Regions from separate parts of the Sphingomonas melonis DAPP-PG 224 genome, predicted to be linked through region 1. Evidence: riboswitches for the same ligand, from Rfam matches in the RefSeq annotation. Region 1 holds a riboswitch; the other holds the start of a gene.

What was found. A riboswitch is a leader RNA that binds a small molecule or an ion and turns the genes downstream of it on or off. The one in region 1 is predicted to bind glycine.
Region 2: another riboswitch for glycine. It lies ahead of SPHME3_RS0119615 (L-serine ammonia-lyase); the one in region 1 lies ahead of gcvT (glycine cleavage system aminomethyltransferase GcvT).

Annotation. Positions count from the first base shown of each region.
Region 1 is NZ_KB900605.1:1,287,030-1,298,417, reverse strand. It holds gene SPHME3_RS0106475 (sensor domain-containing diguanylate cyclase) at 1-278, shown strand, start outside; gene SPHME3_RS0106470 (CcdC protein domain-containing protein) at 275-778, opposite strand; gene gcvPB (aminomethyl-transferring glycine dehydrogenase subunit GcvPB) at 846-2,417, opposite strand; gene gcvPA (aminomethyl-transferring glycine dehydrogenase subunit GcvPA) at 2,414-3,772, opposite strand; gene gcvH (glycine cleavage system protein GcvH) at 3,916-4,287, opposite strand; gene gcvT (glycine cleavage system aminomethyltransferase GcvT) at 4,308-5,510, opposite strand; glycine riboswitch at 5,673-5,764, opposite strand; gene SPHME3_RS0106445 (hypothetical protein) at 6,015-6,614, opposite strand; gene ispH (4-hydroxy-3-methylbut-2-enyl diphosphate reductase) at 6,767-7,744, shown strand; gene thrB (homoserine kinase) at 7,891-8,844, shown strand; gene rnhA (ribonuclease HI) at 8,841-9,296, shown strand; gene SPHME3_RS20660 (YegP family protein) at 9,353-9,526, opposite strand; gene SPHME3_RS0106420 (NAD(P)/FAD-dependent oxidoreductase) at 9,580-10,659, opposite strand; gene SPHME3_RS0106415 (alpha/beta fold hydrolase) at 10,656-11,388, opposite strand, start outside.
Region 2 is NZ_KB900607.1:17,709-29,096, reverse strand. It holds gene parA (ParA family partition ATPase) at 1-650, opposite strand, end outside; gene SPHME3_RS0119630 (helix-turn-helix domain-containing protein) at 901-1,728, opposite strand; gene SPHME3_RS0119625 (replication initiator protein A) at 2,205-3,158, opposite strand; gene SPHME3_RS21190 (hypothetical protein) at 3,502-3,897, shown strand; glycine riboswitch at 3,959-4,046, shown strand; gene SPHME3_RS0119615 (L-serine ammonia-lyase) at 4,169-5,584, shown strand; gene rfbB (dTDP-glucose 4,6-dehydratase) at 5,659-6,714, shown strand; gene rfbA (glucose-1-phosphate thymidylyltransferase RfbA) at 6,711-7,634, shown strand; gene SPHME3_RS21185 (WGR domain-containing protein) at 7,716-8,042, shown strand; partial or broken gene SPHME3_RS21475 (phytase) at 8,071-8,718, opposite strand; gene SPHME3_RS20415 (TonB-dependent receptor) at 8,724-10,355, opposite strand; partial or broken gene SPHME3_RS21650 (TonB-dependent receptor plug domain-containing protein) at 10,474-10,887, opposite strand; gene SPHME3_RS0119590 (PQQ-dependent sugar dehydrogenase) at 11,123-11,388, shown strand, end outside.

The DNA.
Region 1 (11,388 bases):
CGGCGCGGATCGGCGGCGACGAATTCGCCCTGATCGTCACCGCACCCGCGCTGATCGCCGATCCGGAACGGCTGTGCCGCGGCCTGGAAGCCGCGCTGCGCGTCCCCGTCACCGCCGGCGGCATCACGATGACGAGCGCGGGGTCGATCGGCCATGCGATGTTCGATACCGACTGCCACTCGCTGCGCGACTTCGCCCGCCGCGCCGACGCGATGCTCTACGCCGAAAAGCGCAAGCGCATCGGCCGCACGCCCACGGCACAACGGCGCGCGGGTTAGCGCGCCGCCTCCAGCATGCGCCTGCCGCGCAGGTACATCTCCAGCCGCTGCGCCGCGAACAGGCCCAGCGCCAGCGCCATCAGCACGTCGGTCGCTGCCATCGGATCGAACGCGCCGCCGCTGTAGCTCATTGCCCCCCGCGCCCCGCTGCGCACGACGATGAGGACGACGATGAACAGCAATGCGGCGGGCGACGATGTCTGGTTCAGCGTATGCGTTTCGGGATCGAACATGATCCGCATCATCTTGCCCCGCTGCCAGCCCAGCGCCGCGCCAAGCCCCAGCGCCAGCAGGCAGAAAAGCCACGCCAGCCCCTTGGGCGGGTGCATCGCAAAGGCGAAGACGACGAGTGCGGCATAGGCGGCGGGCAGCATCCACAGCCGCTCCAGCTTCAGCGGCGTCACCCGGCTCATTCGCTTCCACCGGATCGCCACGACGATCGCGATGACGACGAACGGGATCGCATAGCTGATCCAGCCGCCCGCCTGATGTACCTGCATTCGCTACCCCTGCCCTGTTCGGACGCAGGGTAGCGAGGGCAGGGACCCGACGGAAGGGGAGACGCCGTTACTCCGCCGCCGCGGCCAGCGGCTGCTCCTTCCACACCAGCACCGGCTTGCGCGCCGCCAGCGTTTCGTCGAGCCGGGCCCGGGGGGCGAAGTGCGGTGCGGTCTTCAGGCTGGCATCGCCGGCCTTCGCCCGCTCCGCCACGCTGCGCAGCGCGCCGATGAACTGGTCGAGCGCTGCCTTCGATTCGGTCTCGGTCGGCTCCACCAGCATCGCGCCATGGACGACGAGCGGGAAGTAGACCGTCATCGGGTGGAAGCCCTCGTCGATCAGCCCCTTGGCGACGTCGAGCGTCGAGAAGCCCTCGGCAAGGTTGGCGTCGCTGAAGATCGCCTCGTGCATGCACGGCCCCGCCTTCGCGAAGGGCGCGTCGAGCGTGCCTTCCAGGCTGCGCAGCACGTAATTGGCGTTGAGCACCGCATCCTCGGCGACTTGGCGCAGGCCGTCGGCGCCATGACTGAGGATATAGGTCAGCGCCCGGGTGAACATACCCATCTGGCCGTGGAACGCGGTCATCCGGCCGAACGTGTCGGGATGGTCGTCGCCCGCCGTCTCTTCCTCGATCAGCTGGATATGACCGTCCGCCATCCGCGCGGTGAACGGCAGCGGCCCGAACGGCGCCAGCGCTTCGGACAGCACCACCGGCCCAGACCCCGGCCCGCCGCCGCCGTGCGGCGTCGAGAAGGTCTTGTGCAGGTTGATGTGCATCGCATCGACGCCCAGATCGCCCGGACGCACCCGCCCGACGATGGCGTTGAAGTTCGCGCCGTCGCAATAGACGTAGCCGCCCGCCGCATGCACCGCATCCGAAATGCGCTTCAGATCGCGTTCGAACAGACCGCAGGTGTTGGGGTTGGTGATCATCACCGCCGCCACGTCCGGCCCCAGCCGCGCTTCCAATGCCGCGGTGTCGATACGGCCGTCGGGCGTGGCGGGGATATCCTCGACGGTGAAGCCCGCGAAGGCGGCGGTCGCCGGGTTGGTGCCGTGCGCCGATTCCGGCACCAGCACGACCTTGCGATGGCCCTCGCCACGCTTCTCCAGCGCCGCCTTGATGCACAGGATACCGCACAGCTCGCCATGCGCGCCCGCCTTGGGGCTCATCGCGACGCCGTACATGCCGGTCAGCTTGATCAGCCACACCGCCAGTTCGTTGATGACGCCCAGCGCGCCTTGCACGGTATCGACCGGCTGCAAGGGATGGACGTCGGCAAAGCCCGGCATCCGCGCAACGCGTTCGTTGAGGCGCGGATTGTGCTTCATCGTGCACGAGCCGAGCGGGAACAGCCCCAGGTCGATCGCGTAATTCTGCCGGCTGAGCCGCGTATAATGGCGGATCGTTTCCGGCTCGGCGAGGCCCGGCAGGCCGATCGGCTGCTTGCGCGTCAGGTCGCCCAACCGCGATCCCGCGACGTCGCCGTCCGGAAAGTCGACGCCGGTCGTCTCGGTCGAACCGATCTCGAAGATCAACGGCTCTTCCAGCATCAGCGCGCGATTACCGGTGAAGGTCTGGCCCGCCGCACCGTCACGTGCGGTCATCTCGGGGCGCCAGCCGCTCTGGTTGATGCTCATGCCAAAACCTCCTCGAGTGCGGCGGCAAGGGTTTCGACGTCCTCCGTGGTCGTCGTTTCGGTGACCGCGACGATCAGCCCGTTGGCGAGGGCATCCTCGCCCGGATACAGCCGGCCGAGCGACACGCCCGCCAGAATATCGCGATCCGCCAGCGTGCGGACGACGGGACGCGCTTCGTTGGGCAGCTTCAGCGTAAATTCGTTGAAGAAGCTCTGCGTCACCAGCTCGACGCCCGGCACCTTGCTCAGCCGATCTGCCGCACGGCACGCGCCGGCGTGGTTGATCGCGGCGAGCCGGCGCAGGCCAGCCTCACCGAGCAGCGTCATGTGGATCGAGAAGGCGAGCGCACACAGGCCCGAATTGGTGCAGATGTTGCTCGTCGCCTTTTCGCGACGGATATGCTGTTCGCGCGTCGACAGCGTCAGCACGAAGCCGCGCTTGCCGTCGGCGTCCACCGTCTCGCCGCAGAAGCGGCCCGGCATCTGGCGGATATACTTTTCCTTGCAACCCATCAGCCCGACGTACGGGCCACCGAACTGCAGGCCGACGCCCAGCGACTGGCCTTCGCCGACGACGATATCGGCGTCCATTTCGCCTGGGCTACGGATCGCGCCCATCGCCACCGGCTCGGTAACGACCGCGATCAGCAGCGCCTTGTTCTTGTGGCAGGCGTCGGCCAGCGGCGTCAGGTCGGCGATGCGGCCGAGGATGTCCGGATATTGCACGACGACGCACGACGTATCGCCGTCGATCTTTTCGATCAGCCGATCAATGTCCATCTCGCCGGTCAGCCAGGGCGTCGTCGTGTCCAGCGTATCACCGGTATATTTCGCCATCGTCTTGGCGACGCTGACATAATGCGGATGCAGGCCAGCCGACAGGATCGCCTTGCCGCGCTTGGTGATGCGCCGCGCCATGCCGATCGCTTCCCAGCATGCGGTCGAACCGTCGTACATCGACGCGTTCGCGACGTCGGTGCCGAGCAGGCGCGCGACCTGCGTCTGGAACTCGAACAGCATCTGCAGCGTGCCCTGTGCGATCTCGGGCTGATACGGCGTATAGGCGGTCAGGAACTCGCCGCGCTGGATCAGGTGATCGACCGTCGCGGGCACATGATGCCGATACGCGCCCGCACCGAGGAAGAAGGGCACTTCGCCCGCGACCGTGTTCGCCCGCGCGAGCTTGGCCATATGCCGCTCGACCGCGAGTTCGGTGGCGTGATTGGGCAGGCCATGGACGGGGCCGTCGAGCCGGGCAGCCTCGGGCACGTCGACGAACAGGTCGTCGATGCTGGCGGCGCCGATGACGGACAGCATCGCCTCACGGTCGGTTTGGGTAAGCGGCAGATAGCGCATCATAGGCTCCTCCCCTCCCGGGAAGGGAGGGGTCGGGGGTGGGTAGCGTCCTGGTGGTACGGCAAGGCTTGCCCGGCGCAGCGGCCGTACAGCAAGCACTCCACCCACCCCCAGCCCCTCCCTTCCCGGGAGGGGAGCAGGTCTTACAGCTTCGCGACGAACGCTTCGTAGGCGGTCTCGTCCATCAGCGTTTCCAGCTCGGACGGATCGCTCAGCGTGATCTTGAAGAACCAGCCCTCGCCCTCGGCGTCCGAGTTGACGAGGCTGGGATCGTCGGCAAGCTGGCTGTTGCCTTCCAGCACGTTGCCCGACACCGGCGAATAGACGTCCGACGCCGCCTTCACCGATTCGACCACCGCCGCCTCGTCGCCCTTCGACAGCGCCTTGCCGTCTTCGGGGACGTCGACGAACACGATGTCGCCCAGCTGGCTCTGCGCATATTCCGAGATGCCGACCGTGCCGATGTCACCATCGACATCGACCCATTCGTGATCTTCGGTGAAGTAACGGCTCATCTTGACTGGCTCCAGAAAGCCTACGCCTTGCGGACGTAGCGGTGGGGAACGAAAGGCATCGGGGTGACGATGCCCTCATGGATCTTGCCGCGCTGGACGAGGCGGACGGCGGTGCCGGCGCTCGCCAGATCGGCGGGGATATAGGCCATTGCGATCGGCGCGCCGACGCTGGGGGCAAAGCCGCCGCTGGTCACGCGGCCGATCACCGCGCCGTCCGCGTCGACGACGCTCGCGCCCTCGCGCACCGGCTGGCGCCCGGCAACCGACAGGCCCACGCGCTTCACCGCCGCGCCGCTCTCGCGCTCGGCGAGGATGCGGCCGGCACCGGCGAAGTCGGCCGCCTCGCGGCGGCGCTTCGACAGGGCGAAGCCCAGGTCCGCCATCACCGGCGTCGTTTCGGGATCGAGGTCGTGACCGTACAGCGGCAACCCGGCCTCGAGCCGCAGCGAATCGCGCGCGCCCAGGCCGATCGGCTTCACCTCGGGCTGCTCGCACAGCGCATCGGCGAAGGCTGCGGCTGCCTCGGCCGGGATCGAAATCTCGACGCCATCTTCCCCGGTATAGCCCGAGCGGCTGATCCACAGCGCATGGCCGTTCCATTCGAACGCACCCGCCGTCATGAACACGAGGCTCTCGACACCCGGCACCAGCCGCGCGACCGCTTCGACCGCCTTCGGCCCCTGCACCGCGAGCAGCGCCTGCTCGTCCATCAGGTTCAGCGTCACATCGTCGGGCAGCACGTCGAGCAGATAGGCGAGATCGTCATATTTGGTCGCGCCGTTGACGACGACATAATAGCTCGCCTCGCCGAACGGATGCGCGCCGTCTGCCGGCAGCGTCGTCACCATCAGATCGTCGAGGATGCCGCCCTCGTCGTTCAGCAGCAGCGAATAGCGGATCTTGGTCGGCGCCAGGCCGGCGATGTCGCCCGGCAGCACCGCTTCCAGCGCCTTCGCGATCGCCGCCGCATCCAGGCCGTCCCCGGTCAGCGTCACCTGCCCCATGTGGCTGACGTCGAACAGCCCGACCGAGTCGCGCACCCACAGATGCTCGGCCATGATGCCTTCATACTGGACGGGCATTTCGTAGCCGGCAAACGGCACCATGCGGCCGCCACGGGCGCGGTGCCAGGCGTCGAGCGGCAGGTGCAGGATGGCGGGTTCGTCGCCCTCGTCGATCCCATCGAGCGGGTCGGGCAGGGTTTCCGTCAACGTCTCGCTCATCAACCGTCTCCAGATCAAGGCCACGCGACCGGTCCCGCGGGGGCATACCCGCCGTCACGATCCGTCGAACCCCCTCTGTCACGGGAACCTGAGAGCTTTCGCCGGCACCGCCGGCTTACCCCTTCGGTGGCCCCTAGAAGGGGCGCTTTCCAGAGTATCGATAAGGCCTGCGCGGTCCGTTTGCCTGAGAGATTCCGGGGTGGTTGCTCCTTCGGCGGCCCCTTTCGTGAGGGGCTCTCTCCCGCGCATGCCCATGACGGTTCGCACCGCCATCGACAAGCGCCGCTCTGGCGAGCGAGGCCGGTTTAGTCAATTGAGAAAGCGGCCGATCGGGCCAAGTTGGGTAAACGAGACGACCGCCCCATCTCCCCCGTCACCCCGGACGTGTTCCGGGGTCCACCGGGCCGCGGGGGTAGCGCCTGTGCCTCCAGCCGTCCCCCTCGCCGCGGAGTGGAGCCCGGAACACGTCCGGGGTGACGACGGGAAGGCGGTGACCGACCGCCCTTACCGCTGCGCGTTATACTTCAGCTGGTCGTCGGTCAGCTGGAAGCCGACGAGCGCTTCGAACGTCGCGCGCAGCACGGCGCTCCGCACCTCGGGCTTGGTCAGCGGATCGACCGCGGCATCCTCGTCGCCGGCCTTGCGCTTCTTGGTCAGTTCCTCGCGCACCGACTCCGGCAGCGTCGCCGCGGCTCGGCCGATCGTGGTCGATGCCGTGCCGCTCGCCTGCGCGCGGGTCTGGCCGGCATCGAAATGCACCGTCACCGTTCCCTTGCGCTTCGCGGTCACCGCCGTGCCGCCGCGCACGATCGCGATATAATAGGGGAGCGTCACGTCGCGCGCCGCATCGGCGCGGTTGCGACGGGCGAGCACGTCGAAGGTGATCGTCGTCGTGATGTCGTCGCCCACGTCGGCGCAGGTGCCGCGGACGTGCGTCATGTTCGCGACCACGTCGATCGCATTCTCGTCGCGGCTGGTCGCCGGATCGAACAGCGTGATGTCGCCGGTGCCCGCCGCGACGCCCACCGTCGGGCAGGCCGAACGCACGGCGGTGATGCCGCCTTCCACGATCTCGCCCTTGCCCGCGCAACCGGACAGGATCAACGCGAGGGCGCAAAGGCCGATTGCCGGGGTTTTCACGAGGACGCGTACCTTTGTCGAACGAGCAGGACCAGCGCCGGCGCGGGGCCGGCGTTGCGGCGCGCACCATAGGAACCGCCTTTCGCGCGCGCAAGCAATCGCGTAAGCGGCAGGACATGGCCTCCATCTCCGCAGACGCCGCCGCCGGCACCTCCCGGCTTCCGCTCGACCTGCTGATCGCCGCGCCGCGCGGCTTTTGCGCCGGGGTCGACCGCGCGATCCGCATCGTCGAACTCGCGATCGAAAAGCACGGTGCGCCCGTCTATGTCCGGCACGAGATCGTCCACAACAAGTTCGTCGTCGATACGCTGAAGGCGAAGGGCGCGATCTTCGTCGAAGAGCTGGACCAGGTCCCCGACGGCGTGCCCGTCGTCTTTTCCGCGCATGGCGTGCCCAAATCGGTGCCCGCCGCCGCCGAGGATCGCGGCCTGTCCTATCTCGACGCGACCTGCCCGCTGGTGTCCAAGGTGCATCGCCAGGCCGAACGGTTGGTCGACGCCGGCCGCCATATCATCTTCATCGGCCACGCCGGCCATCCGGAGGTCATCGGCACGTTTGGCCAGGTGCCCGAAGGCGCGATGTCGCTGATCGAGACGGTCGAAGACGCCGAGGCCTTCACGCCCCCCGATCCCGCCAACCTCGCCTTCCTGACGCAGACGACGCTGTCGGTCGACGATACCGCAGCCGTCGTCGCCACGCTGCAGCGCCGCTTCCCGCTGATGCAGGCGCCGCGCGGCGAGGACATCTGCTATGCGACGTCGAACCGGCAGGCCGCGGTCAAGGCGATCGCCGGCCAGTGCGATGCGATGCTGGTGATCGGCGCGCCCAATTCGTCCAACTCGGTGCGCCTCGTCGAGGTGGCAGAGCGCGAGGGCATCCCCGCGCGGCTGATCCAGCGCGCCGCCGATCTCGACTGGTCGTTCCTCCACGGCGTCGGCACGCTCGGCATCACCGCCGGCGCATCGGCGCCCGAACAGCTGGTGCGCGAACTCGTCGACCTGCTCGCCACCCGCTACGACGTCACCGAGCGCGAGGAAGAGACGACGCGCGAAACGATCGCCTTCAAGCTGCCGCGCGGGCTGGAAGCGGCATAGGCGCTTCTCCCCTCCCTCACAGGGAGGGAACGGGGGTGGGTGGCGTCCAGGCGAAACGGCCACCAGGCGCCCGACGCCGCCGCACCACCAGCACGCCACCCACCCCCAGCCCCTCCCTGAGAGGGAGGGGAGAAAGAGAGACCGTCATGGCCGTCTACACGCAGGTGTCCGCCGAATCCCTCGACGCCTTCCTGCGCCGCTACGACGATGTCGGCGATCTCGTCTCGGCCAAGGGCATCGCCGAAGGGGTGGAGAACAGCAATTACCTCGTCGATACGACCACCTCGCGCTTCATCCTGACGCTGTACGAAAAGCGCGTGGATGCGGGCGACCTGCCCTTCTTCCTCGCCCTGCTCGATCATCTCGCCGCGCGCGGTTTGCCGGTGCCGCCGGCACTCGCCGATCGCGAAGGCGTCGCGATCCAGACGCTGGAAGGGCGTCCCGCCTGCCTGATCCGCTTCCTGACTGGTATCTCGCTCTCGCGTCCCACGCCGCAGCAAGCGGTCACCGCAGGCGCCGCGCTCGGCCGCATGCACGGCGCGGTCGCCGACTTCGCCGGGCAGCGGCCCAACACGCTGGGGGTGGCCGACTGGCGCCCCCTGCTCGACCGCTGCGGTCACGACCTCGATGGCATCGCACCCGGCCTCTACGGCCGCATGGACGCCGCGCTGGCCGCGGTCGAGGCCGCTTGGCCGCGCGATCTCGCCACCAGCGTCATCCACGCCGATCTGTTTCCCGACAATGTCCTGATGCTGGGCGACCAGGTGACCGGACTCATCGATTTCTACTTCGCCTGCAACGACATCCGCGCCTATGACGTCGCGGTGATGCACACCTCCTGGGCCTTCGATGCCGTCGGCGCGCCGCTCGATGGCGTCGGCTCCGCGGTGCTCGCCGGTTACGACGCGGCGTTCGGCTTGTCTGCCGAGGAGCGCACGGCGCTGCCCGTGCTGGCCAAGGGCGCGTGCATCCGGTTCCTGCTGACCCGCGCGTGGGATTGGCTCAATACCCCGGCCGATGCGCTGGTGACGCGCAAGGACCCACTCGCCTATCTGCGCCGCCTCGACTGGTATGACGCGCATCCGGAGGCTTTCGCATGACCGAACCGCAACTCGTCGAAATCGCCACCGACGGCGCGTGCAAAGGCAATCCGGGCCCCGGCGGCTGGGGCGCGCTGCTGCGCTTCGGCACCCACGAAAAGGAATTGTCGGGCGGCGAGACGCTCACCACCAACAACCGCATGGAACTGACCGCCGCGATCGAGGCGTTGCGCGTCCTCACTCGCCCGTGCCGCATCCGCCTGTCGACCGACAGCAAATATGTGATGGACGGGCTGACCCGCTGGATTCACGGCTGGCGCAAGAACGGCTGGCGCACCGCCGACAAGAAGCCGGTGAAGAATGCCGAACTATGGCAGGCGCTATTCGCCGAAACGCAGAAGCACGAGATCGAGTGGGTCTGGGTGAAGGGCCATGCCGGCCACCCCGACAACGAACGCGTCGACAAGCTCGCCAGCGATGCGGCGCTGGCAGCAAGCCGCCCGGCGAGCTGACGCATCCCGCCCGCTACCCCCGCCGCGGAGCCGGGGCGGCGGCAACAGGCTGCCCCTCAGTCCTCCTGCACCTCGGCGGTCGGCCCATTCTTCAGGATCGAAGCGATCGCGTTACGCGCCGAGGCACGGCTCTCATAGCCCTCGGTCCACCAGATCAATTCGTTGTTGAACTTGAACTTGGCGACGAACTCGCCCGCCTTGTTCTTCTCGATCACGAACCTGTGCGCCATGACGACACTCCCGCTGATACGATGTGCAACGTCATAGCAAAGAAACGGACGCGCTAGAAGCGCGTCGGCGCGTACCGCTCGGTGTCCACGCCCACCAGCCAGTCGGGCAGGCTGCGCCCCAGCAACAGGCTCGCCGCCAGCGCGGCCGCGGCGGGGGCGGTCTGGATGCCGAAGCCCCCCTGGCCGGCGCACCAGAACAAGCCCGGGACGTCGCGGTCGAAGCCGTACACGGGCAAACGGTCCGGCGCGAAGCTGCGCAGCCCCGCCCAGCGCCGCTCGACCGCATCGACGCGCCAGTCGACGACCCCCTCGAACCGTTCGATCGCGATGGCGACGTCCATCTCGTCGGCAGCAGCGTCGCCTGCGTCGGTCGGCGTCTCGTCATGCGGGGTCAGCCACAGCCGCCCGCCCGCCTCCGGCTTGAAGTAGAAGCGCCCGCCGATGTCCTTGACGTGCGGCATCGCCGGCGGTGCGGCGGGATCGGTACGCAGCTGCACCATCGTCCGCCGATAGGGGGCGATGCCGAGCGGCCGGGCGCCCGCGCGCACCGCCACCGTATCCGCCCACGCCCCCGCCGCATTCACCAAGATGCGGGCCCTATAAGCGCCGGCCGCCGTCTCGATCGTCCATACGCCGTCGGCGTGCTGGGCCGCGATCAATCCGGCCCGCGTCACGATCTCGCCGCCCATCCGCCGGACGATGCCGAGGTAAGCGAGGTGCAAAGCGGCGACGTCGATATAGGCGCAACTCGGCTCGATCACGCCCAGCGTCCAGTCGGCACGCAGTCCCGGTACGTAGTCGCGTGGATCGACCCGCGCCAGCGCGACCGGCGTATCGGCGAAGGCGGCGAGCAGCGCGTCGATCGCGCCCGCATCCTCGGCGCGCCCGATATGCAAGGATCCGAGCGGCGTCAGCACGTCATGCGCGCGCAAGCCCGCCTCCGACGCGCTGGTCAGCGGCTGGATGCCCGGCCCGCCATAGGTTTCCGACCAGAACGCCGCCGACCGCCCCGTCGCATGGTATCCAGGCTGATCCTCCGCCTCGAGCAGCAGCACGCGGGCATCGCGTCCGATCGCCGCGGCCAGGCTCGCGCCGGCGATCCCTGCGCCGATGATGGCGATGTCATGGATCATGCCGCCAGCCGCTTGGCGAGGAAGGCATCGATCAGCCGATAGGCCCGCAGCCGCACCCCATCCGCCTCGCGGAGGATTTCATGCGCCGATTCGGGCCCGAACCGCACCAGCTCGACATCGGGCAACCGCCCGGCGAGCCGCACCGCAGCGGCGGGATCGACCAGACCATCTTCGTCGGCGACCAGCATCAGGATCGGCGTCGTCAGCGCGGCGAGCCGCGGATCGGCCTGCAACCGTGCGCCCGACGCGAACGCCTCGGCCACCCATCCCCAGCTTGGCGGTCCCAGCCGCAGCGCCGGATCGCGCGCGTACCAATAGGCTTCGTCCGCATAGCGTGCGTGCGAATGCGTCAGCAGCCGCTCGCGATGCCCGGCGGAGGCCGCATCGCCGCGGACCTTCCACGCTGCCCGCGTCGGATCGAGCCGCGCCAGCACCCGCGCCAGCAGCGCGCCCAGCCGGTTGCCGATCGGCGAGCGGATGCCGACCATCGGCGCGACCAGCACCGCAGCATCGGGATCGACCCGCCCCTCGATCAGCGCCCGCAGCACCAGATGCCCGCCCATCGAATGGCCGAGCAGCGCCACCGGCGTGTCCGCCTCCGCCCGCCACGCGCGCCAGAAATGGCCGAGGTCCTCGACCCATGGCGCAAAGCTCGCCGCATGGCCGACGTGGGGATCGGCGCACAGCCGGCCCGACCCGCCCTGCCCGCGCCAGTCGAACGCGGTCACC
Region 2 (11,388 bases), on a different contig from region 1:
GCTTTCTTTGCGGATTTGCGGAGGGTGGGTAGACCAATCTGCCGACATGTCCACGTGTAGATCTGTCGAATGTCGTCCGCGGCCTTGCCGGCGGGTTCGTATTCCATGACGGTACGCCCCTCCCCACTGGCGTGGCGATAGGCGGCGCGGTCGGGGATCTGGATCGGACAGGGCGGCGTGCCGAAGCTTTCCACCAGTTCACCCGCTTCCTGATAGACGCGCGGCGCATTGGGGTTGCCGGCGGTGAAGACGACATAGGCCGGTTTCTTGAGCAGCTGGACGAGCTTCGCGGTGGTCTGGATCGCGGAAAGGTCGAAGGCACTCGGGCGGCACGGAATCAGGACCAGGTCGGCGACCTCGACTGCGGCGCGGGCGGCGCTGTCGGCATGGGGCGGCGTGTCGATGACGATGAGCTCGGCGCCCTGTTCGCGCGCTGCTGCGACCTTGGCGGCGAGGCGCGGGGGTGGGCTGTCGATCACCTCGGGCGGCGCATCGTGGCGCCACGCGGCCCACTGGCTCGCGGTCGCCTGCGGATCGGTATCGACGATGAGCGCAACGCGCCCCGCATCCTGGGCGGCCGCGGCGAGGTGGATGGCGAGCGTGGTCTTCCCCGCCCCCCCCTTCTGGCTGATGATTGCGACGACTGGCATACCAATCTTCCTACATGTCTACAGGCCGACATGGCAAGAGGTCGACATGACGACGCTGACCCTATTTCCTACGCAACGTGATCGTGTCCGCCGATAGCCGCCTGCTACCTTTGGGGAGCATGTGACGGCGTAGCCGGCACTCCATCGGTTTGTTGGAAGGGTTTGGTTGGTCTTAGGTGTTTCGGTGGTGTGTCTGCGCCGTCAGGCGGGTGTTGTTGGCCGGCTAGGCCAACTCCGTTGTTGCTGATTATTATGACTCGCTGAGTGGTTGCGGATCGATTTGAGACTCGCACACAGCATCGATGCGCGCACCGAGCCGGGCGAGTATACGGCCGAGCGCGCCGCCTACACTCGCCCGTGCCAGCTCGCGACAACTCAACGTTGCGCGCATCGCCGCATCGGCCTCGCGTCGATCGGCCTCGCGCTGTACCTGATCGTCGGGCAGCGGTGCCGGCCGCAGCCAGCGCGGCAGATAGGCGCGCACGCTCGCCGGCAGCAGCGCGCGATAGGCGTTGGAAGTCTGCCGGTAGCGCGGGCGCGGGTCCCCCGAGCCCCCTGCCCCCTCATCGCGCGCGAAGCGGCGCTGACGAACGAGGAAGCCCGCCGCCTCGAGCAGCACGATCGCGCGGGCGATCGTCGCACGGCCCAGGCCGGTCGCCTCGGCAAGCCAGTCGTAACTCGGAAAGACGCGGCCGCGGTTGAGGCGCGCGAGCGTGCAGATCTCCTCGAACACGCGCACCGCGCCCGCGGTCAGCGCGACAAGATGGCGTTCGGTCGCCGACAGGACCCGCGTGCCGGCGCGAGCCTCACGCGCTAGGCGCCGGCCGGCATCGCGCGCGCGGCGGCAGGCGGTCAGCAATCGGTCGGTTTCGCCGGGTGCAGGGGCAGCGAAGAACGCGTCCTCGAACGTCCCCGCCTCCAGGCCGCCGCGCAGCACGGGGGCGCCGGTGCGATGGACTCCGCCCGATCGCCCGCGTGGCAGGGCGGTGAAGCCGCCTCCTGCTCGCGGACGTTCGCACGTATCGCTCGCCCGCGCGAGCACGCGCGCGCTCGCCATGCCCAAGGCACATGCCGTCATCTTCCATCCCCCATCGGGGCCGGGACCGGAGACAAAAAAGACCGTGGCGCGAAACGCGCATCCTTGCACCGGGTCGGGTGGGAGGGTAGGAAGAGCCCGTGAACGGTTGATGCTTTCACGGTGGAGTGACGTTTGGCGACGCCGCTCTTTCTTACCCTCCTTGGGATGCCCGGCCTTCGTGCCGGGCTTTCCTTTATGTGGTCACGGCCGCTTCCTGCTTCTTCCGCGTCGACATGACGCGCATCGCCGATCTTGTTGCAGCAATGATCCAACAACGGAAGCGACTACGATTCGTGCTTTCGAGTATTTAACTCAAAAAAAGTTCGTGCTTTCGAGTAGGAATTGGCCGTTCATTCGTGCTTTCGAGTAGGAATTCACACTTCAACTTCGTGCTTTCGAGTAACAATTGGACGGAAGGCCAGCGAATCGACGCTCCGCAGCAGGCCTCAAGGCGACGGGTGATTCGCGTGGAGGAATCAGGCAGGCGCGCCCTCCCCTGCCCCATCGTCCTGCGTCGCATCGGGCAGCGCAGGCCCACGCGGGGTGATGACGACGCGGGCCTGGGGCGCACGCCGACCGCGGCGCGCGGGCGCATCGCCGGCGGGGGGTGCCTCAGTTTCCTCGATCAGCTCCAGGTGATAATCGGGGATGCCGTCGGTCGAGACGATCTGCTTCAGCGCCGCCTTGAAGTTGGACAGCGGGTTCTGATAGCCGATCTGCAGGCGGAACGTGGCAAGGTCGAGGTCGAGCGCCCCCCCCTCCTCGCAGGTCGAGCGCGCAACCTCGTAGATGCGCCGCTCGATCGGTCCCAGCTGGAAATAGGCCGCGGCATAATCGAGCACATGGCGATCGAGCAGGATCGCACGATACAGCCAGTCGCACAGGCGCACCTTCACCGCCTTCAGCCGCCGCTCGCCGCTCTTGGTCTTGCTGTAGTGCAGTTTTGCTTCGGACAGCCACGAGAAGAACCCCTCCTCGCCCTCGCCACCCGCCTCGATATTGGTCTTAATCTGCGTGCCCTGCAGCCGCTCCAGCGCCTCGGACAGCCGGCCGTAGCTGCGCGCCGAATGATTGGAGCCCGTCGCCGAGAACAGGTCGTGCGCGGTGAAGACGAAATCCTGTTCGACCTGATCGCCCGCCTCCAGCTTCGCTGCCATCAGGCTGGCGATGTAGAGCACGATCTCCTTGTCGTAGATCGTCGCGACGCCGCTCGCCGAGGGGCGCACCTCGATCGAGACGGTCGCATGATCATAGGTCAGCGGCTTCATCCAGGCGTTCTTGGACAGCGCGAAGAACGGAAACGCCATCAGCGAGCGCTCGCCGCGGATCTCGCCATGCAGCGGGCTGTCAAGCGCGAACAGGTCGCGCTGCGGCAGCGTTCCGGAGGTAGCGGGCGAGCGGTTCGAAGCAGGGGTACGGGCCATGACCATTTCCTACTCGAAAGCACGAAGATTTGGACCCCCAAGCCGCTTTCACGAGGGAAAATAGGGCAAGCCATCCAACAATTCGTGCTTTCAAGTAGGAAATAGGGGTGCGCATTGCAGGCCATCTATAGCGTACCGACATATCGACGTGTCGACACGTCGAGCGGCTGCCGTACGGGGGATAGGTGATCGCTCTGGCAGCAGCCAGCCGATCTATCGAGGCTTCAACAATGTGGGGCGCTTCATCGGCGTAACAGGCTGCATGATCGTCTTACCCTGACACACGATCAATTGCCGCAGGCACATCACCACAAGGCACATGCTATCCTTCATCGTAAATTAGCTGTAAATGACGCCGATCGTCGGGGAGATAAGAACATGCCATATGATCTGTGGCACGGTGACCAACAGGCATCGGCTGGCGCGCAGGCCTTTGTATTCGATGGCTGGTCGCACGAACCGCTGGTCCTGCTTCAGGCACCAGAGGCCAAGGCTGCACCACAAAGTCAGGAACAAGCAGCGGTTGAGCACAAGGTCGCTCAATCCTTTACGTGATCCGCAGCGCCGCGAACGGCTGCTCCACACTTGGAATGCCATTCAGTCAATGAGTAAACACGACCGTATCCGTCGCGCAGGAGAGCTGCGTGCGCAAGGCTTGCCGCTGAAGGTCATCGCGACCCGGCTCGGCGTCAGCGAAGGCCAAGCCTCCAAACTGGCGAAAGCGGCAACCCAAGCCTCCACCTGATCGTCGGCAACCGTACCGCATCGCGCCCTTGACCCCTTCCCTGCCCCGGTCGATACCCGCGCCCGTCGACATGGGAGAGATCGGGCCTGCCCGGCGCCGAAGGAGCAACCGCCCCGGAAACTCTCAGGCAGAAGGACCATGGCGATAACGATAATATCTGGAGAGAGGTGAGGGGGGCATCCCCCGCATCCGCCGACGGGATAGCGATCTCAGGCACAAGCGACAGATGGGGCAGGCGCATGGCCGGGCATCACCGGCGAAGAGGACCTGTATGCCTGTCGACACATCTACATCTCTAGCCCTCGACCGCGGGCTGCACCGGCCGATCAGCGTCGCCGAGCTGTTCACGATCGGCATCGGTCCGTCGAGCTCGCACACCGTCGGGCCGATGCGCGCCGCGTTCGACTTCGCCCAGCGTGCGGTGGGGCGGGCAGGGGAGGGGGCCGCCCCGGTGCGCGTTACCTGCGATCTCTACGGCAGCCTTGCCCTGACGGGGCGCGGCCACGCGACCGACACCGCTGCGATCCTGGGGCTTGCCGGCTGGAAGCCCGAACGGCTCGATCCTGACGCAGCGCCCGGTATCCTCGTCGCGATCGCGGAAGAGGAACGCCTGCCGCTCGCCGGCACGCACGCCATCGCCTTTGCAGCGAGCGATGTCGTCTTCCATCCGCGCGCGTTCCTGCCCGAACATCCCAATGGCATGACCTTCACCGCGCGGCTTGCGGACGGCGCGACATATGCGGAAACCTATTTTTCGATCGGCGGGGGCGCGATCCTGCGCAAGGGGGCGCCCGTGGGCGCGAGCAACGTTGCCGTGCGCCACCCGTTCAGCTCGGGCGCCGACCTCCTCGCGATCAGCGAGGCAACCGGACTCGGCATCGCCGACATCGTCCGCGCCAACGAAACCGCCTGGCGCGAGAGCACCGAGACCGACGCCTTCCTCGACGCGGTGCGCGCCGCGATGCACGCCTGTATCGACCGCGGCATTGCGCAGGAGGGTGTGCTGCCCGGCGGCTTGAAGGTCCGGCGCCGCGCCCGCGCGATCGAACAGGGGCTGACCGGCTGCGTGCCCGGCAGCAATCCCGCCGAGGTCTTCGAATGGGTCAGCCTGTGGGCGCTTGCGGTCAACGAGGAGAATGCCGCGGGTGGCCGCGTCGTCACCGCGCCCACAAACGGCGCCGCGGGCGTGCTGCCCGCCGTGCTGCGCTTCTACGAGACGCTGGTGGCGTGCGACGAGGCGACGCGGCGGGACGGTGCTCGGACCTTCCTGCTCACCGCCGCGGCGATCGGCATGCTGTACAAGAAGCGCGCGTCGATCTCGGCGGCCGAGATGGGCTGCCAGGGCGAGGTCGGCGTCGCCTGCTCGATGGCCGCGGGCGGGCTTGCCGCAACACTCGGCGGCACCACCGCTCAAGTCGAGAATGCCGCGGAGATCGGCATGGAGCACAATCTCGGCCTCACCTGCGACCCGATCGGTGGCTTGGTGCAAATTCCCTGCATCGAGCGCAACACGATGGGCGCGGTGAAGGCGATCAACGCCGCCTATCTCGCGCTGCGCGGCGACGGCAGCCATGTCGTGAGCCTGGACGCGGTGATCGAGACGATGCGCCAGACGGGCGAGGACATGCGCTCGCAATATAAGGAAACGAGCCTGGGTGGGCTGGCCGTCAACGTGGTAGAATGTTGACGTGTCTACATGACAACACATAGACCATGGTGTCTGACAGCGATGGATTAACCTTCACACGCTAGGCTCGGTCCATGCGCATCTTCGTCACCGGCGGAGCCGGTTTCATCGGTTCGGCGCTCGTCCGCCACCTGATCCGCGAGACGGAGCATCAGGTGCTCGTCTATGACGCATTGACCTACGCGGGCACGCTGACCGCCTTGGCACCCATTGCCGACGATCCTCGCTACCGTTTCGTGCACGGCGACACCCGTGACGGCGTTGCCGTTGCAGCTGCGCTGCGGGATTTCCAGCCCGATGTCGTCACGCATCTCGCCGCGGAAAGCCATGTCGACCGCTCGATCGACGGGCCGGGCGCCTTCGTCGATACCAATGTCGTCGGCACCTTCACCATGCTGTCGGCGGTCCGCAGCTATTGGCAGGATCTCGCCCCCGAGCGCCGCGCGGCCTTCCGCTTCCACCATATCTCGACCGATGAGGTGTTCGGCAGCCTCGGGCCCACCGGCCTGTTCACCGAAGACACGCCCTACAACCCGCGCTCGCCCTATTCGGCGAGCAAGGCCGCATCGGATCACCTGGTCAGTGCCTGGGGCCATACCTACGGCCTGCCGGTGCTCGTCACCAATTGTTCGAACAATTACGGGCCCTATCACTTCCCCGAAAAGATGATCCCGCTGATGATCGTCAAGGCGCTCGCGGGCGAAGCGCTGCCCGTCTACGGCCGCGGCGAGAACGTGCGCGACTGGCTGTTCGTCGACGATCACGTCCGCGCATTGCAGGTGGTGTTCGAACGCGGGCAGCCCAGGCGGCGCTACAACATTGGCGGCAATGCCGAGCGCCGCAACATCGACGTGGTGGAGACGCTGTGCGCGGCGCTCGACCGCCTGCGTCCCCGTGCCGACGGCCGCCCTTATGCGCAGCAGATCGCCTTCGTCGCCGACCGGCCGGGCCACGACCTGCGCTATGCCATCGATGCCACGCGCATCCGCGACGAACTCGGCTGGACCCCCGTTCAGAGCTTCGAGAGCGGGCTGGACGCAACGGTGCGCTGGTATCTCAATCACGAGGCATGGTGGCGTCCGATCGTCGCCGATCAGGCCGCGGCCGTGCGGCGAGGGTTGGCGGCATGAAGGGCATCATTCTCGCCGGCGGCACGGGTACGCGGCTCCATCCGGCGACGCTCGTCGTCAACAAGCAGCTGCTGCCCGTCTACGACAAGCCGATGATCTATTATCCGCTGTCGGCGCTGATGCTCGCCGGCATCCGCGAGATCCTGATCATCTCCAGCCCCGAATACCTGCCCCATTACCGCACGTTGTTCGGCGACGGATCGGCGCTCGGCCTGTCGATCGCCTATGCCGAGCAACCGGCACCGGAGGGCCTGCCGCAGGCGTTCACGATCGGGCGGGGCTGGATTGCGGGTGAGGCGGTGACGCTGGTGCTCGGCGACAACATCTTCTTCGGCAACGGCCTGCGCACCCTGCTGCGCCGCGCCGTCGCCCGCATCGAGGCGGAGGGCGGCGCCACGCTCTTCTCCTACCGCGTCGAGGATCCCGAACGTTATGGCGTCATTGCCTTCGACGACGACGGGCGGGCGGTGTCGCTCGAGGAAAAGCCCGAGCGGCCGCGTTCGAACCAGGCCGTGACGGGCCTCTACATGTTCGATGCCGGCGTCTGCGACCATGCCGCCGCGTTGACGCCTTCCGCGCGCGGCGAGCTGGAGATCACCGATCTTGCACGCCGCTACATGACCGCGGGCGCGCTTCACGTCGAGGCGATGGGCCGCGGCTTCGCCTGGCTCGACACCGGCACGCACGACAGCCTGCTCGAAGCGGCCGAGTTCGTCCGCACGATCCAGCACCGCCAGGGCATCCAGATCGCATGTCTGGAAGAGATCGCCTATCTGCAAGGCTTCATCACCCGCGAGGCGGCGGAGACGCGGGGCAGGGCGCTAGCGAAGACTGCCTACGGCCGCGCGATCCTGACCGCGATCGAGGAAGCGCCCGTTCCGCAGGAAGACCGTCGGGCAGGGGAGCGGCGCGGCGCCTGATTCACCCGCTGACTCACGCGCGCTCCTCTGATTCAGGAAATCCGTCGGACGGGGCAGGCCTGATCCTCTAGATTCGCGGGCATGGAGACGTTGCCCTTCGTTCCGATCGAGCTGGTCGCCATCGACGCGGCGCGGAACATCCGTCGACGGTGGAGCGTGGCGGCGTATCGGGATCTGCTCGGCGCATGGGTGATCGAGACGCGCTGGGGGCGGATCGGAGCGGGCGGGCGGTGCCTGACGCGCAGCTTCGACGACGAGGGCGCGGCGCGGGGCTATGTGCGTAGCCTGCTCGCGCGGCGGGCGGGGGCGGTGCGGCGGATCGGGGTGGGCTATCGGCCCGCTCCACCGACACCTCGACGTGTCGACACCTGTACAACCCTAGCGCCGCCTTCACCTTCGCCCAGCTGACGTATTTGAAGTTCTGCGTGTCCGGCGCGTTGTCGCCGTCCTGCGCGACGAGCAGGCCGTCAGGATGGGCGGGGCCGAAGTCGCCCAGCGCCAGTTCGATGCCGTCGGTGTCGCTGGTGCCGTCGATAGCGCCCCCGCCTATGCGGAAGCGGCCGGCGTAGGTGACGGCCGGCAGGCGGTAGAGCGTGTAGGCGTTGTCGCCCTGGCTCGAGACGACGAGGTAGCCGCCGCGCGTGCCCTGGGGCGCGAGGGCGAGGCTCTCGGCGTCCGCCACCAGCGTCTTGCCGTCGACCTGCGCGATCGGGGTGGCGGTTGCGGGCGCGGTGGGATCCGCGGAGAAGCGCCACAGGCCGACGTCCTCTTCGGCCACGTACAACAGCCCGGTGCGATCGTCGACGACGCAGCCCTCCGCTTGGGAGCCAAGCTTCATGCTGCGCACCGTCGTGACGCGCGGGGAGGGGCCGGATACGTCGATCGCGACCTGGTCGATGCGCCCGTCCTTCTGCACGACGAAGCCGAACAGCGCCTTGTCCTTGGCCTGCGTCCACAGGCACATGCCGTACGCCTCGCCGGGGCCGACGGGATAGCGGCCCATGGGTACAAGTCTACGTGTCGACGTGTCGAGCGTGAACAGCGCGACATGCGCCTGGGTCACGTCGGCGCGGTCGCTCGCCACGGCGATCACGCGTCCGCCGACCTCACGCAGGTCGACGTTGTTGAGACGCGCGGCGGGGGTGCGCGCCCACACCGACACGCCCAGCTTCGCGCCGGTGCGTTCAACCGGATGTCGGTCAGCGCCAGACGGCCGTTGACGACGAAGGCACCGTCGCCCTTGGGCTGGCGCACACCCGTCTGCGGATCGTTGTAATTGGCGTAGAAGCCGTCGTCATAATTGCCGTCGAGGTGCGCGCGGAACGTCGTGCCGGTCAGCGGCAGTTCGTAATCGATCGCGCCGCTCGCCGCGTTGCGCGGGGTATAGACCGGATAGATGCGGATCGGCGTCGTCACCACCACGCCGTTGGTCTGCGGGAAGGGGTTCGACGTCGGCGGGATGTGGACATAGGCGAAGGCGTAGCTGGCGGTCAGCGTCAGGCCGTCCACCGGCAGCAGCGTGACATCGCCCTCCCAGCCCTTCAGGCGGCCGGTGCCGGGCGCGTTGGTCGTCTCGGTCGTGGTGCGCGTGGTGTTGAGCAGCACCCGCTCGCCTTTGTCGTTGGTGACATATTGCTGGTAATTGGCGCTGAAATCGATCTGGATGTCCTTATAGTCGCCGACATAGGCGGCGACGTTGAAGCGCGCCCGCCGATCCCAGAATTCCATCTTCGCGCCGGCTTCGAACATCGACACGGTTTCCGGATTGAACGGCGCATAGGTGAGCGAGCGCGAATTAGCGCCGCCCGACTTATAGCCGGTGCTCCACTTGCCATAGACATGGACGTCGCGCGTCAGATCGGCGGCCAGCGTCACCATCGGGTCGATGCGCGACCAATGGGCGTTCAGCGCGCGCGGCGCCGACACGCCGTTGACGATGAACAATTCGCCGTGCTTGGCATCGCGCGTCCAGCGCGCGCCGCCCGTCAGATGCAGCCGGTCCTCGGCGAAATCGGGGGTCCAGGTCGCCTGGCCGAACACGCCGACGCTCTCGGTCGTGACATGGCTCGCGCGGTCGATGCGCTGGTCGGCGATGACGAGCGAGATCACACTCGCCGCGGTGCCGTCGGCGTTCCAGCGCATTGTGTTGAACGCCTGCGCATTGTCCTCCACCTTCTCGCGATAATAGAGCGCGCCGGCGAGGTAATGGAGCTGCGCCGTCTCGCCGATCGCCTGCACCTCTTCGCTGAACTGGTGCTGCTTGAAATAGGCGAGGCTGTAGTGCGAGAAGGCGCCGTTCGGCGCATAGACCGAGGTGTTGGCGCTGCCATTGTCGAACTGCGACTGCGCCATCGCGCGATAGGCGGTGATCGACTTCAGCTCTAGGCCCGGCATCGCCTGCCAGTCGAGCGTCAGGCGACGGCCGTGCGTCTTGCCGATGCTGGGCTGCTGCGGAACGCCGACGTTGGCGGTGCCGACGCGGGTCGGCTGCAGCGGCTGGGTGGGCGCGCGCGGCAGCGTGCCGGCGGTGATCGACTGGAGATAGAGCGGCGTCGAGGCGTCGTAGGACGTGTCGAACGCATAGTCCGCGCTGAAGCCCGTCACCGGCTTCCACAATGCCTCGCCATGGAAGCCGCGGCGGTCGAAGGCGTTGAAGTCCGCCTGGCCCGAACGCGGGCAGATCGAGATGCGCCTCGCCCTTGTAGCTGCCGTAATTGCCAATGCCGGCGGTGCCGTTGAAGCCGAATTCCCCCGTCGGCTTCTTGGTGACGATGTTGAGCGCGCCGCCTTCGGTGTTGCGGCCGAACAAAGTGCCCTGCGGACCTTTCAGCACCTCGATGCTCTGCACGTCATACAGCGCAGTGCCCAGGCCCTGCGCACGGCCCAGATACACGCCGTCGATATAAACGCCGACGCCCTGGTCGCGCGCGGGCTGGTTGCTGTCGGCGAGTACGCCGACGCCGCGGATGTTCACGATCAGCGCCGAATTGCGCGAATAGAAGGGTGCAACGCGCAGGCTCGGGATCGCACCGTCCTGCAGATCGACCAGCGACTGGACGTGACGGTTGCGCAGCGCGGTGGCGGCGAGCACCGAAATCGCGATCGGCGTGTCCTGCAGGTTCGTCTTGCGCTTCTGCGCGGTGACGACGATGTCGGCGAGGCCGCCGGACTGGTCGTCTTCTGCGGTGATCGTCGGCGCAACCCCCGCTGCGGCGCTACCGGCCGTCTGCCCCCAGGCCGACCCCGTCCCCATGCCGATCAGTGCCACCGCCGCAGCCGACCGCAACAACATATTCGTACGCGATACCATGATGTCCCCCCGTGTTCGTCGGGCGGCGCGCTAGACATGTCCGAAGCCGACTGAGTTGCATTTCGGAAACAGAACGAAGACACCGGGCCGATCACGGCCTCGCTTCACCGCAGGCCGGGCACCCCGTGGGAGTCCATGCGTTCGGGCAGGGCAGGGACGCGGGAGAGGATAGGAATCCATGCGGACATATCATCTGTTGCCGGTTGCGCTTGCCGCGCTGGTGCTGGGCTGCGGCGAGGATGGCGGCAACGGCGGGGCCACCGGCACCGCGCCGACGCCGACCCCCAGCGCGACCGCCATGCCGACACCGACACCCACCGTGACGGCCGTGAACCAGCGCGTCGTCGCCAGCTTCGACAACCCCTGGGCGATGACGTTCCTGCCCGACGGGCGGGCGCTCGTCACCGAAAAGCCGGGGCGGTTGCAGCTCGTCACGCAAGCCGG